Niveibacterium microcysteis: one gene and its partner. The main gene of each other region encodes a partner of the protein of the gene in region 2 in a complex. Links are inferred from orthologs where the notes say so. Each region holds a gene or a part of one and is shown on either strand. Other genes may lie near its edges.

Region 1 (3,804 bases), 2.2 Mb from region 2 along the record:
CCATTTTTAGTCCTTAATTGATCAACGCATCACTTCTTGTTGATGATGGCTTCCGCGACGTTGCGCGGCGCTTCGGAGTAGTGCTTGAACTCCATCGAGTAGGTCGCACGACCCTGGGTCAGCGAGCGCAGCGTGGTCGAGTAACCAAACATCTCGGCCAGCGGCACTTCGGCCTTGATGACCTTCATGCCCGCAACGTCGTCCATGCCCTGGACGATGCCACGACGCCCCGAAAGGTCGCCCATGACGTTGCCCATGAAGTCTTCCGGCGTTTCCACTTCAACCGACATCATCGGCTCAAGCAGCACCGGATTGGCCTTGCGCATACCATCCTTGAAGCCCATCGAGGCGGCCATCTTGAACGCGTTTTCGTTCGAGTCCACATCGTGGTACGAACCGAAGTGCAGCGTCACTTTGACGTCCACCACCGGGAAGCCAGCCAGCACGCCGTTCGGCAGCGTTTCCTGCAGGCCCTTGTCCACCGCGGGGATGTACTCGCGCGGCACGACGCCACCCTTGATCGCGTCGACGAACTCGTAGCCCTTGCCCGGCTCGTTCGGCTCGATCTTGAGCACAACGTGGCCATACTGACCACGACCGCCGGACTGCTTGACGAACTTGCCTTCGGCATTCTCGACGGTGCCGCGGATCGTTTCGCGGTAGGCAACCTGCGGGGCGCCCACGTTCGCCTCGACACCGAACTCGCGCTTCATGCGGTCGACGATGATCTCGAGGTGCAGTTCGCCCATACCGGAGATGATGGTCTGACCCGACTCTTCGTCCGTGCGAACACGGAAGGACGGATCTTCCTTCGCGAGGCGGTTCAGCGCGACGCCCATCTTTTCCTGGTCAGCCTTGGTCTTCGGCTCCACGGCGACGTGAATCACCGGCTCCGGGAATTCCATGCGCTCAAGCATGATCACCTTTTCCAGATCGGAAAGGGTGTCACCCGTCGTCACTTCCTTCAGACCGATCGCAGCAGCGATGTCGCCGGCGCGAACTTCTTCGATTTCTTCACGGTTGTTCGCGTGCATCTGCACGATACGACCGATGCGCTCTTTCTTGCTCTTGACCGGGTTGTAGATCGTGTCGCCCGACTTCACCACGCCCGAATAGACGCGGAAGAAGGTCAGCTGACCCACGAACGGGTCGGTCATCAGCTTGAATGCAAGCGCGGAGAACGGCGCATCATCGGTCGCCGGACGGGTGTCGGCGGAGCCATCTTCCTTCTCACCATCAACCGGCGGGATGTCGACCGGCGAAGGCATGTAGTCGATGACTGCGTCGAGCATCGCCTGGACGCCCTTGTTCTTGAACGCCGAGCCACACAGCATCGGGACGATCTCGCCCTTGATGGTGCGATCACGCAGTGCGGCCTTCAGATCGGCCTCAGACAGGTCACCTTCTTCAAGGTACTTGTTCATCAGCTCTTCCGATGCCTCGGCTGCAGCCTCGACCATCTTCTCGCGCCATTCCTTGCACTTGGCAGCCAGTTCAGCCGGGATCTCGCCGTACTCGAACTTCATGCCTTGCGAAGCGTCATCCCACCAGATGGCCTTCATCTTGACCAGGTCAACGACGCCACGGAAGTTGTCTTCCGCACCGATCGGCACCTGGATGGGGATCGGGTTGGCCTTCAGACGCGCGCGCATCTGATCGTGAACCTTGAAGAAGTCCGCACCCTGGCGGTCCATCTTGTTCACGAAGGCGAGACGCGGAACACCGTACTTGTTGGCCTGACGCCAAACGGTTTCCGACTGCGGCTGAACGCCACCAACGGCGCAGTAAACCATGCACGCGCCATCGAGCACGCGCATCGAGCGCTCGACTTCAATCGTGAAGTCGACGTGCCCCGGGGTGTCGATGATGTTGACGCGGTGCTCGGGCAGAGACAGGTCCATGCCCTTCCAGAAACAGGTCGTCGCGGCCGACGTAATCGTGATGCCGCGCTCTTGCTCCTGCTCCATCCAGTCCATGGTGGCAGCGCCATCATGCACTTCACCGATCTTGTGATTGACACCGGTGTAGAACAGGATGCGCTCGGTCGTGGTGGTCTTGCCGGCGTCAATGTGCGCCGAGATACCGATATTACGGTACCGCTCGATCGGGGTTTTGCGTGCCACGGTAGTAACCTCTACCTAAACGAAAGTCCGCAGCAGGTGCGGACAGAAAATCGGTACTTCTGGAAAAGCAATCGAGCCCTTTTCAGGGCCCGACTGCTCTGCGACGGGTCGCAATCAGAAGCGGAAATGCGAGAACGCCTTGTTCGCTTCTGCCATACGGTGAACTTCTTCGCGCTTCTTCATCGCAGCGCCGCGACCTTCAGAGGCCTCGAGCAGCTCACCAGCCAAGCGCTGAGCCATCGACTTTTCCGAACGCTTACGCGCAGCTTCGCGGATCCAGCGCATCGACAGCGCCATACGACGCGACGGACGCACTTCAACCGGAACCTGGTAGTTCGCACCGCCAACGCGGCGGCTCTTCACTTCCACGACCGGCTTGACGTTGCTGATTGCGCTACCAAACACCTCGAGCGGATCCTTGCCGCCCTTGGTCGAGATCACTTCCAGCGCGCCATAGACGATGCGCTCGGCGACGGCCTTCTTGCCGCTCTGCATGATCACGTTGATGAATTTCGAGACATCCTGGCTGCCGAATTTCGGATCCGGCAGGATATCCCGCTTAGGTACTTCGCGACGACGGGGCATTTCAACCTCCTGCTATTTCGAAAGGGATCAGGACTTCTTCGGACGCTTCGCGCCGTACTTGGAGCGCGACTGCTTCCGATCCTTGACGCCCTGGAGGTCAAGCGAACCGCGGACGATGTGATAACGCACACCCGGCAAGTCCTTCACACGACCACCGCGGATCAGGACCACCGAGTGCTCCTGAAGGTTGTGACCTTCACCGCCGATGTACGAGATAACCTCGAAACCGTTGGTCAGGCGAACCTTGGCGACTTTACGAAGCGCCGAGTTCGGCTTCTTCGGGGTCGTGGTGTAAACGCGGGTACAGACGCCGCGCTTCTGCGGACAGGCTTCGAGAGCCGGCACTTTGCTCTTGGAGACCGGGGTTTCCCGACCCTTACGAACGAGTTGATTGATTGTTGGCATTACTTTTCCTCGGATCGCACCACCGATGAAACACGGATTGGGCCGCGATCAAGACACAGGAAGACCGACCCCGCAAGGTCGACCCACTAAAGAGGCCGGATTGTAGCCAACCCGGCCCCGAAGCGTCAACGACGCCTTATTCCGACTGCGCGCCTTCGACCGCCGCCGGCTCGTCATTGAAACTGCCCGACGGCGGCAGATCAAAGGTCGCGCCGGACTGCGCGCGGCGAGCACGGTGGTAGGCAAGGCCAGTACCGGCCGGGATCAGACGACCGACGATGACGTTTTCCTTCAGGCCGCGCAGTTCGTCGCGCTTGCCCAGGATCGCCGCTTCGGTCAGCACGCGCGTGGTTTCCTGGAAGGAAGCCGCGGAGATGAACGAATCGGTCGACAACGAGGCCTTCGTGATACCCAGCAGCATGTACTCGTACTGCGCCGGCAGGCGACCCTCCGCGATGAGCTTGTCGTTCTCGTCCAGCACTTCCGAACGCTCGACCTGCTCTTCGCGGATGAACTTGCTATCGCCCGGATCGGTGATGACCACGCGACGCAGCATCTGGCGAACGATCACCTCGATGTGCTTGTCGTTGATCTTCACGCCCTGCAGACGATACACGTCCTGCACTTCCTCGATGATGTAGCGCGCGAGTTCTTCGACACCCTTGAGACGCAGGATGTCGTGCGGATCGGC
Region 2 (16,416 bases):
CGCTAGCCCCTCCCGATCGCAGATGCGCGCCATGAATTCGGAAAAAGGCTGAAGCATCCAGGCCGACGGCACCGGTTTGAAAGTTTGATAGCCGCCGCCCGAGGCCTCGCGCCATGCCACAAAGGCGAGCTTCCATTGCGCAGCGCGATCCCGCTCTCGGACGTTGCGGTCCGGCGCTGTAACCGTCTCGGTCACCGCGAGGTGGAGTTCATCGCGAGATACGCGCAACCGGGAATCGGAAGAAAACGGGCAGTATTCGATCTCTCGTAGGCGGTAGTAGCAACACGGAGATATCGCCACCCCAGCTGCGCCGCCCCCGGCCGCCGCACTGACCAGGTCGCGATGCAGGTCGCCACAGGCATGCAGCGCCATCACGTAACGCCCAGCCACCATCGCCGCGGCTTCTGGCCTTAGCGCATCACCCACCACAAAGGTCTGCCCTGCAGCCCTGGCTCGCTCGGCCAATCGTTCTCCCGCGTGACACAGCGCCGGATCGATCTCAAGCGACGTTACGTCCACACCACGGGTCATCGCGACAAGACGCCCGAGGTGCCCCTTGCCCGCACACCATTCGAGTACGGCCGCCGGCGGCTTACCAACCGCACTCGCGAACGCCTCGATCTGCGCCAGCTTTCGCCCGGGCACACCCCATGCGGAACGAGCCTCAACATTGCCGCCAACTCGGGCAAGCGCTGCCACATGAATCAGACCCGAGCGATAGCCGGGAATCGCCACACGATCCGAGAGCCATTGCACCAAAGCACTGTTATCGCCAAGTAGCTGCGCCAGCGCGCCCATCGGCATACACTGAAGTTCTGCATCAAGTTCCGGGAACGCATCCACCCACTGCGGCCGTTCGATGCGAAACGGCATCTCGCGCCAGAACGGGGCCGCCGCAAGCAGCACGGATTCCAGTTCGATCCGCCTCGCTGTGATCGCCTGATTCGTGAGGGCCTCCGTCATACCTTCCAGCAATTCATATACTGGTATCAATGGCCCTTCATTGCGGCCGTGACAGGGTTAAGGGTTCAGCGCGGACCTCCGATATAATCCCGGGTCCGCAACAAGGAGACTGTATATGGGTTTTCTCGCCGGCAAACGCATCCTCATCTGCGGCCTGCTCAGCAATCGCTCGATTGCTTACGGTATTGCCAAGGCCATGCATCGTGAGGGCGCACACCTTGCCTTCACCTACCAGAACGACCGTTTCCATGAGCGGATCAGCAAGTTCGCGGCAGAGTTCGATTCGGACATGATCTTCCCCTGCGACGTCGCCGACGACGCGCAGATCACGGACCTGTTCGACGCGATTGCCAAGCGCTGGGACGGCCTGGATAGCCTTGTGCATTCGATCGCGTTCGCGCCCAGCGACGCGCTTGAGGGCGACTTCCTCGACGGCTTCTCGCGCGACGCATTCCGAACCGCCCAGGAAGTCTCCGCATACAGCTTCCCTGCGCTCGCCAAGGCCGCACGCCCACTCATGAAAGGGCGCAACGGCTGCTTGCTGACGATGTCCTATCTGGGCGCGGTTCGCTCCCTGCCGAACTACAACGTTATGGGCCTCGCCAAGGCAAGCCTTGAGGCGTCGGTGCGCTACATGGCAACCTGCGTCGGCCCAGAAGGTACCCGCGTAAACGCCATTTCCGCCGGGCCGATCAAGACCCTTGCTGCATCGGGCATCGGCAATTTCGGCAAACTGTTGGCATTCAACGAACGGAATGCGCCGCTGCGTCGCAATGTCACGATTGAAGAAGTCGGCAACGCCGCCGCCTTCCTGTGCTCGGACCTGGCCTCCGGTATCACAGGCGAGATCATGTATGTCGATGGCGGTTTCAATACCACCGCACTGGCCGCAGCAGAATAGTCGCCAAACAGGTGCCGTCGCGCTGACGGCACCTCACAGGCAAAAAGAAACGGGCCCGATTGGGCCCGTTTCTCTATTCAGCGGCAGAAACGCTATCAGTCCTTCGCCTCGAAGGCCTTGGCGCTGAACTTCACCGAATAGCGATCCTTGAGCGCCTGAACGTAGGCACGCAGATCCTCTTCTGCAAGCAGACGGCCGTACTGACCGGCAAGCGCAGTGCGGCGCGGGTCATTCGCCGCGAGTTGCGGCTTCGTCACCTGGCTGATACGGAACACGGCAAAGCCTTGGTTCGGTACCGCCACACCCACATAGGCCGGCAATTTGTCGACCGGCGTCCGGAAGACCGCCTTCAGCGCCTCAAGCGGAAGCGGGCCCGGCTTACCACGCGAAACAGCACCACTCGGCCCCCACTTGGCGTCAACCGCCTCGCCCTTGCTGAGCTTTGCGATCTGCGCTTCGCCATCTTTGGCTGCCAGCTTGATTGCTTCCTCGGTGGTCAGCTTCTGTTCAATGGCTGCACGCACCTCTTCGAACGGACGCACTGCCGCAGGTTTGTGCTCAACCACGCGGAGTGACACGAGCGTGTTGTTACCCAAGTCAATGGCTTCCGTATTGCGTCGATTCTTCAAGGCATCCGCTGCGAACAACGCAGCCATGACTTTCTCATTGTCGAACGGCGCAGGTCCCTTGCTACCCTTGATGATCCAGTCACTCTGGTGCAGCGCGAGCTTGTACTTGTCGGCCGCCGGCTTGAGGCTGTCCGGCTGTTCGTACACGGTATTGCCAAAACTGTCGGCGATTTCCGCGTAGCGTTTCGCTGCAGCCGCACGCTTCAGTTCCTGCGCAATCTCGGCCTTGGCCTGATCGAAGGACTTGGTACCGCCACCACGCACCTCTTCCAGACGGATGATGTGATAGCCGTAGTCCGTTTCAACAACGCCACTCAACTGCCCCGGCTTGAGTGAGTACGCAGCATCTTCAAACGGCTTGACCATCGCGCCTCGGCCGAAGAACCCGAGATCGCCACCATTCGCGGCCGAACCCGGATCCTGCGAGTTGGCTTTTGCAAGCGCGGCGAAGCTATCCGGCTTCTGCTGCAATTGCTTGAGGAGCGCCTCCGCCTTTTCCTTGGCCGCAGCACGCTTGGATGAGCCGGCATCCTTCGCCGCTTCGATCAGAATGTGGCGCGCGCGGCGCTCTTCCGGCGCCGAGTAACGATCCTTGTTGGCATCGTACTGCTTGCGGATTTCGTCATCGCTCACCGTGGCCTGCGCGGCCAACTCGTCTTGCGAGAGGAGCACGTATTCGACCTTGATCTGCTCCGGCGTCTCGAAACGCGAGCGATTGGCCTCGTATTCCTTCTTGGCAGCGCCATCCGCGAGTTTGACCTGCGGAACGTAAGTGGCTGCCGAGAGAGACCACATCGAGACTTCGCGGCTTTCATCCTGAAGCTCAAGCCAACGATCGATCGTCGCCGCCGGTACAATCGCCGACCGGGCAAGGCCGCCAATCAGTTGCTGCTGGGCCAGATCCTGCGCAAGGCCAGACTCGAATCGATCGACCGAGTAACCGCGCGCGGCGAGCATCTGCTCGTAACGCTTCGGCGAAAACTTGCCGTTCTCTTGGAACGCGGGAATGCCTGCGATCGCCTGACGCAAAGCGTCGGGTGCAGCGCGCATCGCATTTGCATCCAGCTGCAAGTGGAGCAGGCGCTGATTGACGAGCCCCTCAACCACCGAGCGCTTCAGTTCAGGGCGCTGCAGCATCGCCGGATCGAAAGCCTCGCCCATCTGGCTACGCAGACGATCCTGCTCTTCGCGCAGCGCCTGATCGAGCTCCTGCTGGGTGACCTTGCTACGGCCAACCTTGGCCACAAAATCATCGCGCCCGATATTCTGCAGATAGGACTCGATGCCGAAAAACGCGAAAGTAATCGCGATGAGCGCCAGGAGCACCTGGACAATGCGCTTATTGTTGCGGACTGCGTCGAACATGCTGCGATCGGGGGACCAAGAAAAGTTATGGATACAAAAAAGGCGAACTCACGTTCGCCTCGATTTGGCGGAGTGGACGGGACTCGAACCCGCGACCCCCGGCGTGACAGGCCGGTATTCTAACCGACTGAACTACCACTCCGCGCCTAGTTGTCCAGCCAAGGGCTGGTGGGTGCTGACGGGCTCGAACCGCCGACATTCGCCTTGTAAGGGCGACGCTCTACCAACTGAGCTAAGCACCCGCTCTGCTGAGCGCCGCCGTAAATCTGCGGCAATCAGTAAAGCGAATTAGTTTACCGCATCCTTGAGCGCTTTGCCAGGGCGGAACTTCGGAACCTTAGCCGCCTTGATCTTGATGGTCGCGCCAGTTCTCGGATTACGCCCGGTACGCGCTGCGCGCTTGCCGACGGAGAACGTACCAAAACCAACCAACGTCACATCGTTGCCCTTTTTGAGCGACTGCTTGACTGCAGCGATCGTCGCGTCCAGCGCGCGCCCTGCTGCTGCCTTGGAAATTTCGGCCTGCTTTGCGATGACCTCGATCAACTCGGATTTGTTCACAAAAGCCCCCTCAATTCTTCGGTAGTGGGAAATGGGATCCTGCAAGCCAATGCTGGCGCGGGTTTCGGCACCCCACGCATCCACAAGCCTGTCAGGGCTTTATAAACGAGCCGAAAGCACGGTGTCAAGCCGCTTTGCGGCAAGGCTGAGCAGGGTCAGACGCCAGAAAAACAAAGGGCCGGACACTTCAAAAAGTGTCCGGCCCTCTTCTAGTGCCAGCGGCTGGATCAGTGTTTCAAGAGCGCCGCCGACAGCTCACCCTCAGCCTGCGGCGGCGTCGCGGCATCCTCCGTGACAACCTCGTCGATCGGCTCAGGTTTGCGCTCCAGCGCAAGCTCCAGCACCTTATCGATCCACTTCACCGGAACGATTTCCAGGCGGTCGCGAATCTCAGGAGGCAGATCCTGAAGATCCTTGACGTTTTCCTCAGGAATCAGCGCAGTCCGGATACCACCACGAACCGCGGCGAACAGCTTCTCCTTCAGGCCGCCAATTGCCAACACCTCACCACGCAGGGTGATCTCGCCCGTCATCGCGACGTCAGCCCGGACCGGGATACCGGTCAGCACCGACACCAAGGCGGTGGCGATCGCGATGCCCGCCGACGGGCCATCCTTCGGCGTCGCACCCTCGGGCAGGTGAATGTGAATATCGCTCTTCTGGTAGAAGTCGTCAGCGATGCCAAGCTGCTTGGCGCGCTTTCGGACCACTGACAGCGCAGCCTGAATCGACTCCTGCATCACTTCGCCCAGCTTGCCGGTCGTCAGAACCTTGCCCTTGCCCGGCAGAACGACCGACTCAATCGTCAGCAGCTCGCCACCCACTTCGGTCCAGGCAAGACCGGTGACTTGGCCAACCTGATTGTCTTTCTCGGCAACGCCAAACATGTAGCGACGCACGCCGAGGTACTTGTCGAGGTTCTTGGCGTTCACCACGATCTTGCTGCTACGGGCACGAAGCACGATCGACTTGACGACCTTGCGGCAGATCTTCGAAATCTCGCGCTCAAGGCTCCGCACGCCGGCCTCTCGGGTGTAGAAGCGAACGATGTCGCGGATTGCATCCTCGGTTACCGACAGCTCCTCGCGCTTGAGGCCGTTGTTCTTCATCTGCTTCGGAAGCAGATAGCGCTGCGCAATGCTCACCTTCTCATCTTCGGTGTAGCCAGACAGCCGGATGATCTCCATGCGATCCAACAACGGCGCCGGGATGTTCAGGCTGTTTGCCGTCGCAACGAACATGACGTCCGAGAGGTCGTACTCCACCTCGACGTAGTGATCAACGAAGGTGCTGTTCTGCTCCGGATCAAGCACCTCAAGCAGGGCGGAGCTTGGGTCGCCACGGAAATCGGCACCCATCTTGTCCACTTCATCCAGCAGGAACAACGGGTTACGAACCGCAACCTTGGTCATGTTCTGCAGAATTTTGCCCGGCATGGAGCCAATGTAGGTCCGGCGATGGCCACGAATTTCCGCCTCGTCGCGCACACCGCCCAGACTCATGCGAACGAACTTGCGGTTTGTCGCTTTCGCGATCGATTGGCCGAGCGAGGTCTTGCCAACACCCGGAGGGCCGACAAGGCACAGAATCGGCGCCTTCAGTTTGTCGACACGCTGCTGGACAGCAAGGTACTCAAGAATCCGCTCCTTGACCTTCTCGAGGCCATGATGATCCTTGTCGAGGATCTTCTGCGCCTCGGCGAGATCCTTGCTGATGCGTGACTTCTTTTTCCACGGCAAACCAACGAGCGTCTCGATGAAGTTACGAACGACCGTTGCCTCCGCCGACATCGGCGACATCATCTTGAGCTTCTTGAGCTCGGACTGCGCCTTTGCGGTCGCCTCCTTGCTCATGCCGGACGCCTTGATCTTTTTCTCAAGATCCTCGAGATCCGCGCCCTCTTCGCCCTCGCCGAGCTCCTTTTGAATCGCCTTTACCTGCTCGTTCAGGTAGTACTCGCGCTGACTCTTCTCCATCTGGCGCTTGACGCGACCACGGATGCGCTTTTCGACCTGCAGGATGTCCAGCTCGGTCTCAAGCTGAGAAAGCAGACGCTCCATCCGTTCGATGACACTGACGAGCTCAAGAATGCTCTGCTTCTGCTCAAGCTTGAGCGGCAAGTGCGCGGCGATGGTGTCAGCAAGGCGGCCCGGTTCGTCGATACCTGACAGCGAAGTCAGGATCTCCGGCGGAATCTTCTTGTTCAGCTTCACGTACTGGTCGAACTGCGCGAGGATCGCGCGGCGCATGGCCTCGACTTCATGGTTCTGAACTTCGTCGCCCTTGAGCGGCACAACCTGTGCAACGAATACCGTGCGCTGGTCTTCGACCGCATTCAGCTGGGCTCGCTGCGTCCCTTCAACCAGCACCTTGACCGTGCCATCGGGCAGCTTGAGCATCTGAAGGATGTTGGCGATACAGCCGATCTCGTAGAGATCCTCGGCGCTCGGCTCATCCTTGGCGGCAGACTTCTGGGCAACAAGCAAAATGCTCTTGCCGGCCTCCATTGCATTTTCAAGCGCCTTGATCGACTTCGGGCGCCCGACGAACAACGGAATAACCATGTGGGGGAACACGACCACATCCCGCAGCGGCAGCAGCGGGAGTTCGATCTGTTCCTGGGGGAGGTCAGGCAAGCTTGACATGTCCGTTTCCTTCTTGGCGAGTACCGGGGATATGGGGATCCCCGGTGCGCGTTTCAAGCCGACCTGTGAGGGCCGGATCAGTTGGAGCCGGAAACCTTCGGCTGGTCAGCGTAGATGAGAATCGGCTGTCCGGTACCTTCGATCGTGCTGTCGTCGACGACGACCTTGGACACGTTTTCCATACCGGGCAGCTCGTACATGATGTCGAGCAGCGTCGCTTCGATGATCGAGCGAAGCCCACGCGCACCCGTCTTGCGCTTGAGTGCCTTGCGTGCAATCGCTTGCAGCGCGGTCGGCCGCACTTCCAGTTCGACGCCTTCCATCGAGAACAGCTTCTGGTATTGCTTGACGAGTGCGTTCTTTGGCTCGACCAGAATCTGGATCAGGGCAGCTTCATCGAGTTCCTGCAAGGTCGCGACGACCGGCAGGCGACCGATGAATTCCGGGATCAGACCGTACTTGATCAGATCCTCTGGCTCGACTGCACGCAATGCCTCACCGACGTTGCGGGAGTCCCGGCTCTTCACGGAAGCGCCAAAGCCGATACCCACCGTTTCGGAGCGATTGCGGATGACTTTTTCCAACCCGTCGAACGCGCCGCCACAGATGAACAGGATGTTCGTCGTATCGACCTGTACGAAATCCTGGTTCGGATGCTTGCGCCCGCCCTGCGGCGGCACAGCAGCAACCGTACCTTCGATCAGTTTCAGCAGCGCCTGCTGCACGCCCTCGCCCGACACATCGCGCGTGATCGACGGGTTGTCCGCCTTACGCGAAATCTTGTCGATTTCGTCGATGTAGACGATGCCCTGCTGCGCCTTCTCGACGTCGTAGTCGCACTTCTGCAGCAGCTTCTGGATGATGTTCTCGACGTCTTCGCCAACGTAACCGGCCTCGGTCAGCGTGGTCGCGTCGGCCATCACGAACGGCACGTTCAGCAGACGTGCCAGGGTTTGGGCAAGCAGAGTCTTGCCGGAGCCGGTCGGGCCGATCAGCAGGATATTGCTCTTCGAGATTTCGACATCATCGCTGCGCGACTGGTGGCGCAGGCGCTTGTAGTGGTTGTAAACGGCAACAGAAAGAATCCGCTTTGCGGGATCCTGCCCGATCACATACTGGTCGAGAATCGCACCGATCTCTTTCGGGGTCGGCAAGTCCGCACGATCGGCCTTGGCCGTGGCATCACCGCCGACTTCATCACGAATGATGTCGTTGCACAGCTCGATGCACTCGTCGCAGATGAACACCGACGGGCCCGCAATCAGCTTGCGGACCTCGTGCTGGCTCTTGCCGCAGAACGAGCAATACAGCAGCTTTTCAGCGCCGGTCTTTTTTTCAGCCATGCTCGCGTCTCGCTAAATTACGTCTTCTTTACTCGCCGACCTGAACCCGGCTCGACAACACCTTGTCGACCAAGCCGTAGGTCACGGCGTCCTCGGCCGACATGAAATTGTCGCGATCGGTGTCACGCTCGATCTGCTCGACCGTCTGCCCGGTGTTACGAGCCAGAATGTCATTGAGCTTGGCACGCAGCGAGAGAATCTCGCGCGCGTGGATTTCGATATCGGACGCCTGCCCCTGGAAACCACCCAGCGGCTGATGAATCATGATGCGCGAGTTGGGCAGCGAGATCCGCTTGCCCTTCGCACCGGCAGCCAGCAGGAACGCGCCCATGCTTGCCGCCTGCCCGACGCACAGCGTACTGACGTCGGGCTTGATGAACTGCATGGTGTCGAAAATCGCCATGCCGGCCGTAACCGACCCCCCGGGGGAGTTGATGTAGAAGTAGATATCCTTGTCCGGATTGTCTGCCTCAAGGAACAGCAACTGGGCGACCACCAGATTGGCGGTCGCGTCATTGACCGGGCCGACGAGGAAGACGATGCGCTCCTTCAGCAGCCGCGAGTAGATGTCGTAGGCACGCTCGCCACGACCGCTCTGCTCGACGACCATCGGCACCAGACCAAGACCCTGGGGTTCCCAGTCCGACTGCCACGAAGCGCTGGTTCGGTTACGGTTCATATAGCCCTTCCGCTTAGCGGCCGGTGTTGTTGCCCATCAGTTCGTCGAAAGCAACCGGAGTGTCCGTCGCTTGCGCCGTCTTGAGCACCCACTCGACCACGTTGTCTTCAATCACGATAGCTTCCGCTTGCGCCAGGCGCTGCGGTTGCGAGTAGTACCACTTCACGACTTCGGCCGGATCCTCGAAGCTCGACGCGTAGTCGTCGACCATCGCGCGGATCTGTTCCGGCTTGGCGTGGAGTTCATTCTTCTTCACGACTTCAGCGAGCACAAGGCCCAGCTTCACGCGACGCACCGCTTGATCGGCAAACCAGGCCGGTTCAATCGGCATTTTCGACACATCCATGCCGCGCTGAGCAAAATCCTGACGCGCGTTGTCAGCCAGTTGCGCGCTCTCGGTCTCGACCAGAGCCTTCGGCACATCGACCGGGTTTGCTTCGAGCAGCAGGTTCATCGCCTGCTCCTTGACGCGCGCCTGGATACGACGACGAACTTCGCGCTCGAGGTTGGCCTTCACTTCTTCACGCATCTTGGCGACGTCGCCGTCGGCCACACCGAGGGTCTTGGCGAATTCGCCGTCAACTTCCGGCAATTTCGGCGCTTCAACCTTCTTCACGGCAACTTCGAACTGCACGGTCTTGCCGGCAAGATCCTGCGCCTGATATTCGGCCGGGAAGGTCAGATCGAAGGTCTTGCTGTCGCCAGCCTTGAGCCCCTTAACCTGCGACTCGAAATCGGCGAGCATGTTCCCGGCGCCGATCACGAACGGGAAATCTTCGGCGGTGCCGCCCTGGAACGGCTCGCCGTCCTTCTTGCCGACGAAGTCGACGGTCACGCGATCGCCCTCTTCGGCGGCGCGATCGGCTGCCTCGAAGGTCGTGCGCTGTTTGCGCAGGATCTCGATCGTGCGATCGACTTCAGCCTCGCCGACGGTCAGGACCGGGCGCTCGATCGACTTGCCGCTGATGTCGGCCAGTGCGATTTCCGGATACACCTCGAAGGTCGCCGAGAACTCAAGCACTTCGGCCGCATTGCCCGGCTTCGCTTCGATGCGCGGATAGCCTGCAACGCGCAGGTTCTGCTCGCGCACCTTCTCGCCGAACGCCTTTTCAACCGCGGCGCCGATCGCCTCGGAGCGCGCCTGCGGACCATACGTCTGCGAGACGATCTTGAACGGCACCTTGCCCGGACGGAAACCGGGCATCTTGACAGTGCGGGAGAGCTTCTTCAGGCGCGCTTCGACTTCGCGTTCGACGTCGGCGACAGTCACGGACATGTCGATGCGGCGCTCGAGTGCGCCAAGCGTCACTTCGTTGGTCTGCATTCAGTTGATTCCTTGGATGACGACAGAAGGGCGCCCCGCCACCTATCCGTGGCGTCGCCGGTACGGCGAGACACAGGAGGACAGAGAGCCCGCCAGTAATTTTCGGTGGTTCTCGAAACCTTTAATGCTACCACAGCACGCCGGCTCGACCCGCACCATCCCTACAGGGCCAACGCGCATGGCCAAGCCATTGTTTTCAATGGAGAACTGCGGGCCCCGCAGGACCGCCACCGAAACGCGTCCGGACAACGCACTGGCAACATCGCCACACACCGTCGCAAAAACCGGCTGGCAGATTATTGTTAAGGGAACCAGACTCAATGAACGCCTGTCCTCGCACAGGGGCGTTTTGCGATCACCTCAACTTTTCCGGCAGCAAAACCGTTATTGCAACTCATGTGCGGCGCCAGTCCGATCCCATCGGACGGCATGAGGAGGAGGTTCGGTCATGAGCATCTTCGCAAGCTACCAGGCCCGATTCGACGCCACGAAGGAAGAGGAACTCTCGATCCAGGAGTACCTCGAACTTTGCCGGTCCGACCCACTCGCTTACGCCACCGCGGCCGAACGCATGCTGATGGCGATTGGCGAGCCAGAGATGCTCGATACGCGGCTCGACCCGCGGATGTCGCGGATCTTCTCCAACAAGGTCATCAAGATCTACCCGGCCTTCCGCGAGTTCTACGGCATGGAAGAGGCGATCGAGAACATCGTCTCCTACTTCCGGCACGCGGCGCAGGGCCTCGAAGAGAAGAAGCAGATTCTCTACCTGCTCGGGCCGGTGGGTGGTGGAAAGTCATCGCTGGCCGAACGGCTGAAGACCCTGATCGAGAAGATGCCCTTCTATGCCATCAAGGGTTCGCCGGTGCACGAATCGCCGTTGGGGCTCTTCGATCTCAAGGAGGATGGGCGGATCCTGCAGGACGACTACGGCATCCCTGCCCGCTACCTCAACACGATCATGTCGCCATGGGCGGTCAAGCGCCTGCATGAATTCAACGGCGACATCACGAAGTTCCGCGTCGTGAAGCTGCGCCCGTCCGCGCTGCACCAGACTGCGGTGGCCAAGACGGAGCCGGGCGACGAGAACAACCAGGACATTTCTTCGCTGGTTGGCAAGGTCGACATCCGCATGCTCGACCGCTATTCGCAGAGCGACCCGGATGCCTACTCGTATTCGGGCGGCCTGTGCCTCGCGAACCGTGGTCTCCTTGAATTCGTCGAAATGTTCAAGGCGCCGATCAAGGTGCTGCACCCGCTGCTGACCGCCACGCAAGAAGGCAACTACAAGGGAACGGAAGGATTCGGCGCGATTCCCTTCGACGGCATCATCCTCGCGCACTCGAACGAATCCGAATGGATCCAGTTCCGCAACAACCGCAACAACGAAGCCTTCCTCGACCGCATCTACACGGTGAAGGTGCCCTACTGCCTGCGGGTGTCGGAAGAGATCCGGATCTACGAGAAGCTGTTGCAGAACAGCTCGCTGTCGGCCGCGCCCTGCGCACCGGACACGCTGAAGATGCTCGCCCAGTTCGTTGCGCTGTCGCGCCTGAAAGAGCCGGAGAACTCCAGCATCTATTCGAAGATGCGTGTGTATGACGGCGAGAACCTGAAGGACACCGACCCGAAGGCCAAGTCGTATCAGGAGTACCGCGACTATGCTGGCGTGGATGAGGGGATGGCCGGGCTCTCGACCCGCTTCGCTTTCAAAGTACTGTCGCGGGTGTTCAACTTCGACCACCGCGAAGTCGCGGCGAATCCGGTGCATCTGATGTACGTGCTGGAACAACAGATCGAGCAGGAGCAGTTCCCGCCCGAGGTCGAGCAGCGCTACAACGCCTTTATCAAGGAGTTTCTAGCGCCCCGCTACGCCGAGTTCATCGGCAAGGAAATCCAGACCGCCTACCTCGAGAGTTACTCGGAGTATGGGCAGAACATCTTTGATCGCTATGTGATCTATGCGGACTTCTGGATCCAGGATCAGGAGTACCGCGATCCGAACACCGGAGAGATCTTCGATCGGTCTGCGCTCAACGATGAGTTGGAGAAGATCGAGAAGCCGGCTGGCATCAGCAATCCGAAGGACTTCCGCAACGAGGTGGTGAACTTCGTGCTGCGGGCGCGCGCCAAGAACAATGGCAAGAACCCGAGCTGGACGTCGTACGAGAAGCTGCGTGCCGTGATCGAGAAGAAGATGTTCTCGAACACCGAGGATTTGCTGCCAGTGATTTCCTTCACGCCCAAGGGCAGCCAGGAGGAGCAGAAGAAGCACCAGGACTTCGTCAATCGCATGATCACCAAGGGTTACACCGAGAACCAGGTACGGCTGCTGTGCGACTGGTACTTGCGCGTTCGCAAGTCTTCCTGATCGCCACGTCTTTCTGAACGGTTGCGCCGGCCATCAGCCGGCGCGGGGATGCCCACGATGGTCCGTATCATCGACAGGCGGTTCGACAGCAAGAACAAAAGCGCGGTCAATCGCCAGCGCTTCTTTCGGCGCTTCAAGCAGCAGATACGCAAGGCGGTAGCCGACGCGATCGATGGCCGCTCGATCCGCGACGTCGACAACGGCGAAAGCGTGTCGATCCCAACCAAGGACATCTCCGAGCCGCAGTTCGGCTTGGGGCGTGGAGGCGAATGGGAGACGGTCTTCTCGGGCAACGACCAGTTCGCCGCTGGTGACGAGGTGGATCGCCCCATCGGTGGAGCCGGCGGCTCCGGCAAGGGCAAGGCGAGCAACGAGGGAGAAGGCGAGGACGACTTCGTCTTCCAGCTCTCACGCGAGGAGTTCCTCGATGTCTTCTTCGACGATCTCGCGCTGCCGAATCTGGTGAAGACGCAGCTGGCGGCGATTCCTGAATACAAGCTCCAGCGGGCTGGTTTTACATCCAGCGGTACGCCAGCCAATATCAACATCGTGCGTTCCTTGCGCGGTGCGCTGGGGCGCAGGTTGGCGCTCGGCTCGCCCTACTCCACGCAACTCCGCGAAGCGCTCGGCAAACTCGACACCCTTCGCAAGACGCGTCCAGACACCGACCCGGAGGTCGAGGCTTTACTGGAAGAAATCGCCACGCTGCGAGCGAAGATCGAGGGCATTCCCTTCATCGACAAAGTCGACCTTCGCTACAACAACCGCATCCGCGTGCCCAAGCCTTCCACGCGCGCGGTGATGTTCTGCGTCATGGATGTTTCCGGCTCGATGGACGAGGAGAAGAAAGCGACGGCCAAGCGCTTCTTCATGCTCCTTTACCTGTTCCTGACGCGGAACTACGAAAAGATCGAAGTGGTGTTCATTCGCCACCACACGGTGGCAAAGGAAGTCGACGAAGAGGATTTCTTCCACTCGCGCGAGTCTGGCGGCACCGTGGTGTCGAGCGCATTGGAGTTGATGAAGGACATCATCCAGGAACGCTACGCCACCAACCTGTGGAATATCTACGGCGCCCAGGCATCGGACGGCGACAACTGGGAAAACGACTCGCCGCGCTGCCGCGAGTTGCTGGCGGACAACATCCTTCCCTTCGTGCAGCACTTCGCCTACATCGAGATCACGCCGGGCGAGCCGCAGAACCTTTGGCGGGAGTACGAAAAGCTGCAAGGCGGCCACAGCAACTTTGCGATGCAGCGCATCGAGGCACTGGCCAACATCTACCCGGTCTTTCGCGAACTCTTCAAGAAGAGCAGCGTATGAAAAAACGCCGCAACAAACCGCTACCCGCCCCGGCGGAATGGAGTTTCGAGCTGATCGACGCGTACCACCGCGAGATCGCTCGCGTTGCCGAAATGCACGGTCTGGACACCTATCCCAACCAGATCGAGGTGATCACATCCGAGCAGATGATGGATGCCTACGCCTCGGTCGGCATGCCGGTGAACTATCACCACTGGAGTTTCGGCAAGCATTTCCTGTCCACCGAGAAAGGCTACCGGCGCGGGCAGATGGGGCTCGCCTACGAGATCGTGATCAATTCGAACCCCTGCATCGCCTACCTCATGGAAGAAAACACCATGACGATGCAGGCGCTGGTGATCGCTCACGCCGCCTACGGCCACAACTCCTTCTTCAAGGGCAACTACCTGTTCCGCACCTGGACGAATGCCGACGCGATCATCGACTACCTGGTGTTCGCACGCAGCTACATCACGCAGTGCGAGGAGCGCTACGGAGAGGAAGAGGTCGAGCTGCTGCTGGACTCTTGCCACGCCCTGATGAACGTGGGTGTAGACCGCTACAAGCGGCCGCCAAAGCTCTCACTGGAAAAAGAGCAACTGCGTCAGCATGAACGCGAGGAGTACCTGCAGAGCCAGGTCAACGATCTGTGGCGCACCTTGCCCGCACACGAGGTGAAGCCCAGCGAAGTGCAAGCCGTGCGTTTTCCGCCGGAGCCGGAAGAGAACGTGCTGTATTTCTTTGAAAAGCACGCTCCGCTGCTCGAACCCTGGCAACGGGAAGTGGTCCGGATCGTGCGCAAGATCGCACAGTACTTCTTCCCGCAACGGCAAACACAAGTCATGAACGAGGGGTGGGCGACCTTCTGGCACTACACCCTGCTCAACACGCTTTACGACGAAGGGCTGCTGACCGACTCGTTCATGATGGAGTTCCTGCACTCGCATACCAACGTGGTGATGCAGCCGCCGTACAACTCGAAATGGTATTCAGGCATCAACCCTTACGCCCTGGGATTCGCGATGTGGAGCGACATCCGCCGGATCTGCGAGCACCCCACCGAGGAAGACTACCGCTGGTTCCCGGACATCGCCGGCGGCAACTGGCATGAGGTATTCGACTTCGCGATGCGCAGCTTCAAGGATGAGAGCTTCATCGCGCAGTTCCTGTCGCCGAAATTGATTCGCGATTTCAAGCTGTTCGCCGTACTCGACGACGATCGCAACCAGAAGCTACATGTCACGGCGATCCACGACGAGGCCGGCTATCGCGCGATCCGCGAGAAGTTATCGGACCAGTACAACATCGGCAGCCGCGAACCCAGCATCCAGGTTTGGAACGTCGATCTGCGTGGCGATCGGTCGCTGACACTGCGCCACCACGCCTACCATCGCCGACCAATTGGTGAAGGGATGGACGAAGTGCTGCGACACGTCGCGCGGCTATGGGGATTTAACGTACGGCTTGAGACCCAGCACGAAGACGGCCGCGTCGAAACCCTGCGCGAGATGCGCTTCGAGCGGCGCCAGCCTCGCGCCGCGTGACCTAGCCGCCGGGAGACTGAAAGGCGCCAGGCGACCAGCGCTGCGGCGCGACGGGCCGGGTTTGTAGTGGGTGGACGTACTCGGCAACCGGCGTGAGGTCGACGCCGCCAGACGCCAGACCCGCCTTGGCGGTAGCGCCAAACAGCTTCGAATCGCGGCGCAGGTGGTAGTCGTCACGCTGCGGGCGCACGAAGTCCGGCCAATCGCCCACGACGTTGCCCTGCCCGGCGCCCGCCGGAAGATCCAGCGAGGCGCCCTGCCCGACCAGAAGGTTATTCACCGCCACGACCGCAACACCGGCGCGCACATCGAGCATTCTGGCGCCTTGTGGCCGATCGTTCACGATCGTGTTGTGCGACAGGTAGAGCGCGTTCTTGGGCCACTTGAGCCCCTCTGCACCGAAACTGATGATCTTGCTGTTCTCGGTGGTGCTGGATTGCTCGATCTGGTTGCCCACCACCAGCGCCGTACCGCCGGATGGGAACTCCAGCTCATAACTCGCGCGGCCACCGATTTCGTCGGTCAGACGGTTGTAGAGAATGCGGTTATCGCGCGCGCGCGACTTGAGCAGATGACCGACCTTGGCGTGGTGGAAGTAGCTGCCGGTGACTTGCAGGCTGGCAATGGTACCAACGTACAGGTTGTGGCTCTGACCTTCGCCCGAGCCGTTGTAGCCAAACTCGCTGCGCTCGATCTCCAGCGACAGGCGCTCGTCGTTGGCAGTGAGGATGCCGTTCTCGTTTTCAAGAAAGCGGCAACCGACCACGGTCAGTTTGCCTGCTTCGTGGC

The links.
Region 1: the proteins of tig (region 2) and rpsG are in contact, whole or in part, in a crystal structure (PDB 3GTY), measured with the Thermotoga maritima proteins. The link is inferred for Niveibacterium microcysteis from one-to-one orthologs. Residues at the interface, in WP_004081061.1 of Thermotoga maritima: Glu122, Val124, Val129, Leu130, Tyr133, Glu188, Gly259, Ile262, Tyr263, Glu266, Ser270, Glu273, Gln274, Glu277, Arg308, Gln311, Ile312, Ser315, Tyr316, Glu325, Arg329, Arg336, Leu363, Phe366, Trp367, Arg373, Leu377, Arg381, Leu384, Glu387; in WP_004081843.1 of Thermotoga maritima: Lys34, Lys52, Lys55, Glu59, Arg62, Gln63, Glu66, Asn67, Lys69, Val71, Arg95, Ala109, Lys110, Lys111, Gly112, Arg113, Pro114, Glu117, Glu121, Ile124, Ala125, Tyr127, Asn128, Asn129, Thr130, Gly131, Lys135, Asp139, Arg142, Met143.

What each region holds. Positions count from the first base shown.
Region 1 is NZ_CP071060.1:724,464-728,267, reverse strand. The notes cover bases 974-3,804. They hold rpsG (30S ribosomal protein S7), read right to left. Parts: upstream 2,709-3,804; coding sequence 2,238-2,708; downstream 974-2,237. Other genes in these bases: rpoC (DNA-directed RNA polymerase subunit beta'), read right to left, coding at 3,250-3,804; rpsL (30S ribosomal protein S12), read right to left, coding at 2,736-3,113; fusA (elongation factor G), read right to left, coding at 974-2,123. In the rest of the region: tuf (elongation factor Tu), read right to left, coding at 1-4; more of fusA, read right to left, coding at 30-973.
Region 2 is NZ_CP071060.1:2,952,482-2,968,897, forward strand. What follows is about bases 8,256-11,238. They hold tig (trigger factor), read right to left. Parts: upstream 10,411-11,238; coding sequence 9,100-10,410; downstream 8,256-9,099. Other genes in these bases: clpX (ATP-dependent Clp protease ATP-binding subunit ClpX), read right to left, coding at 8,256-8,407; clpP (ATP-dependent Clp endopeptidase proteolytic subunit ClpP), read right to left, coding at 8,436-9,086; JY500_RS13455 (PrkA family serine protein kinase), read left to right, coding at 10,859-11,238. In the rest of the region: JY500_RS13405 (methyltransferase), read right to left, coding at 1-963; enoyl-ACP reductase FabI, read left to right, coding at 1,079-1,864; JY500_RS13415 (SurA N-terminal domain-containing protein), read right to left, coding at 1,960-3,858; JY500_RS13430 (HU family DNA-binding protein), read right to left, coding at 4,147-4,434; lon (endopeptidase La), read right to left, coding at 4,647-7,064; more of clpX, read right to left, coding at 7,142-8,255; more of JY500_RS13455, read left to right, coding at 11,239-12,781; JY500_RS13460 (YeaH/YhbH family protein), read left to right, coding at 12,839-14,104; JY500_RS13465 (SpoVR family protein), read left to right, coding at 14,101-15,627; JY500_RS13470 (right-handed parallel beta-helix repeat-containing protein), read right to left, coding at 15,629-16,416. UniProt on the Bacillus subtilis protein: Involved in protein export. Acts as a chaperone by maintaining the newly synthesized protein in an open conformation. Functions as a peptidyl-prolyl cis-trans isomerase.